Linked DNA regions of Nordella sp. HKS 07. The protein of the gene in region 1 interacts with the protein of each later gene in a pairwise test. Links are inferred from orthologs where the notes say so. Each region holds a gene or a part of one and is shown on either strand. Other genes may lie near its edges.

The links.
Region 2: the proteins of G5V57_RS12905 (region 1) and G5V57_RS09290 interact in binary tests that used the Escherichia coli proteins (3 or more experiments, as listed by UniProt). The link is inferred for Nordella sp. HKS 07 from one-to-one orthologs.

What each region holds. Positions count from the first base shown.
Region 1 is NZ_CP049258.1:2,733,481-2,736,796, reverse strand. The notes cover bases 277-3,276. They hold G5V57_RS12905 (ABC transporter permease), read right to left. Parts: upstream 2,425-3,276; coding sequence 1,129-2,424; downstream 277-1,128. Other genes in these bases: G5V57_RS12900 (sugar ABC transporter ATP-binding protein), read right to left, coding at 2,421-3,276; G5V57_RS12910 (substrate-binding domain-containing protein), read right to left, coding at 277-1,114. Outside these bases: G5V57_RS12915 (fumarylacetoacetate hydrolase family protein), read left to right, coding at 1-32; more of G5V57_RS12910, read right to left, coding at 143-276; more of G5V57_RS12900, read right to left, coding at 3,277-3,316. UniProt on the Escherichia coli protein: Part of the ABC transporter complex RbsABC involved in ribose import.
Region 2 is NZ_CP049258.1:1,980,466-1,983,768, reverse strand. The notes cover bases 268-3,254. They hold G5V57_RS09290 (sugar ABC transporter substrate-binding protein), read left to right. Parts: upstream 268-1,300; coding sequence 1,301-2,209; downstream 2,210-3,254. Other genes in these bases: G5V57_RS09285 (Gfo/Idh/MocA family protein), read left to right, coding at 2,394-3,254; G5V57_RS09295 (ABC transporter permease), read left to right, coding at 268-1,224. In the rest of the region: G5V57_RS09300 (ATP-binding cassette domain-containing protein), read left to right, coding at 1-229; more of G5V57_RS09295, read left to right, coding at 229-267; more of G5V57_RS09285, read left to right, coding at 3,255-3,303. UniProt on the Escherichia coli protein: Part of the ABC transporter complex RbsABC involved in ribose import. Binds ribose. Also serves as the primary chemoreceptor for chemotaxis.

The DNA.
Region 1 (3,316 bases):
GAAGAGGGGAGAGGGAGGGACCCATTGCGTAGCAATGGGAGGTGAGGGGCTTGTTTAAAGGCTACGCACAGGCCCCTCACCCTTCCCGCCGCTTCGCGTCGGGCCCCTACCCTCTCCCCGCGCTTGCGGGGCGAGGGTGATACTACAGCAGCCCGTTCTCCTTCATGATCTGATCGGCGTTTTCCTTGGTCACCGTCATGGTGGGCAGCACGATCTTCTTCTCGATCTTCTCGCCATTGAGGAGCTTGATCGCCTGGCGCAGGCCCTCGGCGCCCGGTGTCGGATAGAGGAAGGTGGCGGTGAGCTCGCCATTATGGACCCAGGTCACGCCCTCGTTCGGCAGAGCGTCGACGCCCAAGAACATCATCTCCTTCTCGCGCCCGACATCCTTGGCGGCGAGATAGGCGCCATAGGCCATGGGGTCGTTGTGGCCATAGACGAGATCGATCTTCTCGTGGTTGCGCAAGGCCGTCGCCATGATGTCGTAGGCCGCCGCCTGCTTCCAATCGGCCGACTGCTGGTCGAGCAGGTTCTCGATGCCCGCCTCCTTGTCGGTGAATTCGTGGAAGCCGTCATGGCGGTCATGCGAGGCCTGGGTGCCGAGACCACCCCAGATCTCGACCAGCTTGCCCTTGGCAGCACCAGGGCCGCCCAGGAGCTTCACCGCATGCTCTCCGGCGGCGCGCCCGATCACCACATTGTCGCCGCCGATGAACTGCGCGTAGCGGTCGGTCTCGACATTGCGGTCGAGCACGATGACCGGGATCTTGGCGTCGATCGCCTGCTCGACGACGCCGGTGAGGCCCGCCGATTCCTTGGGCGAGATGAGCAGCGCGTTGATCTCCTGGCGGATCAGGTTCTCGACATCGGCGACCTGCTTCTCCGTCTTGTCTTCGCCATCGGTGATGATGAGCTCGACCTCCGGATGTTTCTTCGCTTCCGCCTCGATGTCCTTGTTGAACTGGACGCGCCACGGCTCGATGGTGGTGACCTGCGAGAAGCCGATCTTCCATTTCGCCTCGGCACGGGCGGGGCTGACGCCCAGCGGCAGGTAGATGGTCAAGGGCGCACCGGCGGCAAGCACGGACAGTCTGACGAAATCACGACGTTTCATGTGTCTTCCTCCTGTCATGAAGATTCCTTGCTTTTACCCGGCTGAATGGCAGCCGACCCCGCTTGCGCCTTCCGGTCCTGGCCCTTGAATGACCAGCTGCCGAACAGCCCGTCGAGATTGCGTTCCTGCACCAGCACAGTGACCACGATGATCAAACCCTTGAGCACCAGCTGGAGATTGGAATTGATATTGTGGAGCTGCAGAATATTGGAGAGCAGCCCGAAAATGAGAACGCCGACGATGGTGCCGGCGATGCTGCCGCGCCCGCCCATCAGGCTGGTGCCGCCGATCACCACCGCGGCAATGGCGTCGAGCTCGAGCCCCGCCCCGGCATCGGGCTTGCCCTGGCGATATTGCGCCACATAGAGGACGCCCGCGATCGACGCCAGCATGCCGGAAAAGGCATAGACGGTGATCTTCACCCGGTCAACCTTGACGCCCGACAGCCTTGTCGCCTCCTCATTGCCGCCGATGGCATAGACATAGCGGCCGAAAGCAGTGAACCGCAGCAGGGCGCCATAAATGATCGCCGCGGCGATGAAGAAGAGGCCCGGCACCGGCGCCACGCCCCACAGCATGGAGCGCAGATTGTTGAAGTCGGCGGTGGCGTTGGAGCCCGGATAGACCGGCAGCACCGCGCTGTTCTGTCCGGCGGTGAGCCGCGCAATGCCGAGCGCCGCCACCATCATCGCGAGCGTCACGATGAAGGGCTGCAGCCTGCCGCGCACGATGATGATGCCGTTCAGGGCGCCCAGCAGAAGTCCGAGCGCGGGCACGACGAGCAGCACGGCGACGACGCCGAACTTGGTCGGGACATGGCTTGCGGCATAAAGGGCGGCGAGAATGGCCGCGACAGTGCCGGCGGCGAGCGGAATCCAGACGCGGCGCAGGGGATCGAGGATCACCGTCTCATGATGCCCTACCGCCTCGTCGCCGCGCGCCAGATTGGTGAAGATGAACCGCGCGAGGCCGGCGAAGATCAGGAAGGCGACGATCGCCAGCGCCGGCACCGCCATAGTGGCTGCCGGCGTCCAGCCTTCCTGGGTGAGCAGCATGCCGGTGACGACGGAGGCGAAGGCCATCAGCGAGCCGACCGAGAGATCGATGCCGGCGATGAGGATGACCGTGGTCATGCCGACGGCGGCGAGACCGATGATCGACACCTGGCGCAGGACGTCGGTGAGATTGCCATAGGAGAGAAAAATGTTCTTGCCGCTCGAGGTCTCGGGCGAAAATACGACGCCGATGGCGAAGAGCAGTAAGAGGCCCCAATAGAGCTTGGTCGCCGACAGAGTGCGCCACAGCTTCATGACGGCAGTTCCTCCACGGCTATCGTCGCATCGCGATGACCTCTCGCGGCGAGGCGCATGACCGCCTCCTCGCTCGCCTGTGCCCGGCTCAGTAGACCTTGCGGCCGGCCCTCGCTCATCACCAGGATGCGGTCGGACAGATGGAGCAGCTCCGGCAATTCCGAGCTCACCACCACGACCGCGAGACCGTCGCGCGCCAGCGCCAGAATAAGATCGTGGATTTCCTGCTTGGCGCCGACATCGATGCCGCGTGTCGGTTCATCGAGCAGGAGGACCCGCGGCCGGGTCTCGAGCCATTTGCCGAGCACGACCTTCTGCTGGTTGCCGCCGGACAAGGTGGCGCTGTTCTGCCTTGGATTGCGGCAGACGATGGCAAGGTTGCGGATCTGCCGCGCCGCGGCACTCTCCTCGCGCGCGATGCGCCGCATCCCGAAGCGCGACAGCTCGGCGAAGGACGGCAAGGCGACATTGTCGGATATCGTGTCGGACAGCACGAGACCTTTCAGCTTGCGGTCTTCCGGCACGAAAGCGAGCCCCAGAGCGCGCGCCCGCTGCGGCGAGGATATGGCGACGGGTTTTCCGCCGATGGTGATCTCGCCACCACCGCGGCCCACGCTGGCGCCGAAGATCGTCTCGAGAATCTCGGTGCGGCCGGAGCCCAGTAGTCCGCCAATGCCCAGAATCTCGCCGGGCCGCACGGCGAAGGAAACGCCGTCGATGACGCGCCGCGCGCCACGCCGCGTCATGATGTCGAGCGACAGATCCTTCACGGCGAGGACGGGGGCCTCCAACTCGGAGCGGTGAAGCTGGCGCGCCGAAATCACTTCGCGGCCGACCATGGCGGTGATGATGCGGTCACGCGTCAGGTCGCCGATGGGTGCTGTCAGCACAT
Region 2 (3,303 bases), 750 kb from region 1 along the record:
CAAGGTGCTCGACCTCATCAAGACGCTGAAGGAGCATGGCGTCGCGGTGATCATGATCTCGCACCGCATGGACGACATCTTCTATGCCTGCGACCGCGTGATGGCGCTGTTCCACGGCGCCAATTTCGCCGACGCGCCGCTCGACAAGACCAACCGCAACGAGGTCATCGGCTGGATCATGGGCACCAAGGATCACACCGCGCAGCTCGCCCATGACCGGGTGCATTGATGATCAGCAATAATCCGGCCCTGTCCCGTTTCCTCGAAAGCTACGGCATCATCGTCGTGGTCCTTGTCATGATGGCGATCCTCTATGCCACCCAGCCGGCGACCTTCCTGTCGGCCACCAATCTTTCCAACATCATCAAGCAGAATGCCTATCCGGCCATGCTGGCGCTCGGCATGTTCGTGGTGATCATCACCGCCGGCATAGATCTGTCGGTGGGATCGGTTCTCGGACTGTCGATCATCTGCCTCGCAGTCGCCGACAAAGCGGGCGTGCCCTGGCCGATCGTGCTGCTCATCGGTCCTTTGGTCGGCACCGCCTGCGGCCTCGTCAACGGGCTCGGCTATACGCTGCTCAAGCTGCCGCATCCCTTCATCATGACGCTCGGCACGCTCAACATCGCGCGCGGGCTCACCAGCCTCATCAGCCAGGCGCCGATCTCCGGCCTCCAGCCCGAAGTGCGTTACGCCGGACAGAAAGTCTTTACCGAGTTCCTTGGTTACCAGGTCTTCACGCCGCCGGCCGGCATACCCTTCAGCCTGCTCCTGGTCATCGTCTGCGCCGTGGCTCTATGGTTCTTTCTCAACCGGACCAATATGGGCCGCCACATCTTCGCCATCGGCGGCAATCCGCAGGCGGCGCGCGTCTCAGGCATCGATGTCGACCGTGTGCTGGTCTATGTCTATGCGATCTGCGGTTTCTTCGCCGGGCTCGCGGCGCTGCTGCTCGCCGGGCGCACCGATTCGGGCTTTCCGCTCGCCGGTGTCGGCAACGAGCTCGATGCCATCGCCGCGGTGATCATCGGCGGCGCCAGTTTCTTCGGCGGGCGCGGCACGGTCCTGGGCGTGCTGGCCGGCGTGCTGATCATGGGGCTTTTGCGCAACGGGCTCAATCTCAACAATATCAGCCCGTTCTGGCAGCAGATTCTCATCGGCCTCATCATCATCATCGCCGTCTATATCGACGTGCTCAGGCGGCGCGCCGCGACACGAAGGTAGAAATTTCGCAGCCGGCCTTGTCTCCGTGCCGGCTGTCCTGCGTGTTGGAGACATCATGTTCCAAGGGAGGAGTAAGATGAAGAAATTGCTGATCGCGGGTGCCGCTCTTGCCGCACTCGGCTTCGCCGGCTCGGCCTTCGCCGATCCGATCGTGCTCGACATGAAGGGCCCGGGTGCCGGCAACCCGTTCTGGGCGGCGGTGCAGGCGGGCGCCGAAGCGAAGGGTAAGGAGCTCGGCGTCGAGGTCGTCGTCATGTCGCCGCCGGCCGAATCCGATGTGCAGGCGCAGATCGGACAGCTCGAGGACATGCTGGCCAAGGGCATATCCGGCCTCGCTCTGGCGCCGACCGATCCCAATGCGCTGGCGCCGGTCGTCGATGCGGCCAAGGCCAAGAATGTGCCGGTCGTCTTCGTCGACACCAAGGGCACCAATGAAGGCGTGACCTTCATCGGCACCAACAACCAGGTCGGCGCCAAGCTCGCCGCCGATTTCATCTGCTCCAAGATCGAGAAGGGATCGGAAGTGGTGATCCTGCAGGGCATCATCACGCAGTCGACCGGCCAGGCCCGCGCCACCGGCGCCAAGGAAGGCCTGGAAGGCTGTGGCCTCAAGGTCGTCGCCGAGCAGCCGGCCGACTGGGACCGCGCCAAGGGCCAGTCGGTGATGGAGAACATCCTCACCGGCAATCCGAATATCAAGGCGGTCTTCGCCTCGAACGACAATATGGCGCTGGGCGCAGTAGAGGCCCTCAAGTCGGCCAATAAGCTCAAGGACGTCATGGTGGTCGGCTTCGACGCCAATCCGGACGCGGCCGCCTCGATCATCGCCGGCGATATGACGGCCTCCGTCGCACAGGCGCCAAAGAATATGGGCGCCTTCGCCGTCGAGAATCTGATCAAGCTCCAGAAGGGCGAGAAGATCGACGCGGTGATCGATACCGGCACGGTGCTCGTCACCAAGGACAATGCCGACCAGTACAAGTGAACTCGGTTCGGTCTTGAAGTTGCGGCAGGTCCCGGCGAAAGTCGGGGACTTGCCTCCTAGTTCGTCATGGCCGCCCTTGAGGCGGCCATCCAGCCCATCCGTGCAGCAACTGTATGGCGTCGAGGCTGGATAGCCGGGTCAGGCCCGGCCATGACGAGTGGGGGAAGCGTTGTGAGGGACTTACATGGCATCTCTCGGCATCGGCCTGATCGGCACCGGCTTCATGGGCAAATGCCACGCCATGGCCTGGAGCCATGTGCGACCCGTCTTCGGCGATGTTCCCGAGATCAGGCTCGAGACCTTGTGCGACATCGATCCGGCTATGACCAGCAAGCGCGCCGCCGAATATGGCTTCGCTCGTGCCGAGACGGACTGGCGCAAGCTCGTCGACGACAAACGCATCGATATCGTCTCGATCACCGCGCCCAACAATGTTCATCGCGAGATGGCGGTCGCCTTCCTTGAAGCCGGCAAACATGTCTGGTGCGAGAAGCCGATGGCGCTTACCCTCGATGAAGCCGAGGCCATGACGGCGGCCGCCGCGAAAGCCAAAGGCCGCACGCTGCTCGGCTACAACTACATCAAGAATCCCGCCGTGCTGCATGCCAGGAAGCTGATCGAAACCAAAGCCATCGGCGAGATCGTGCATTTTCGCGGGCAGGTCGATGAGGACTATCTCGCTTCCCCCGATGTGCCCTGGAGCAAAAGGGCGCGGATCGATCTGTGGGGCTTGGGGACGCTGGGCGACATCACCTGCCATCTGGTGAGCTTCGCGCATCTTCTCATCGGCGATATCGCTTCCGTCTCGGCCGACATGGAAACGGTGGTGAAGGAACGGCCGGTGCCCGGCACGAGTGAGATGCGCGAGGTCGAGAATGAAGACATCGCCCATGCCATCGTGCGCTTCAAATCCGGTGTCTCGGGTACGCTCGCTTCGAGCCGCGCCGCCTGGGGCCGCAAGAACCTGATCCGCTTCGAGGTCCATGGCACCAAGGGCATGCTCACTTTCGATCAGGAGCGCCTCAATGAATTGCAGCTCTATATGACGGAAGGCCCGGAAGCGACGCGCGGCTTCCGCACCATCCTCACCGGTC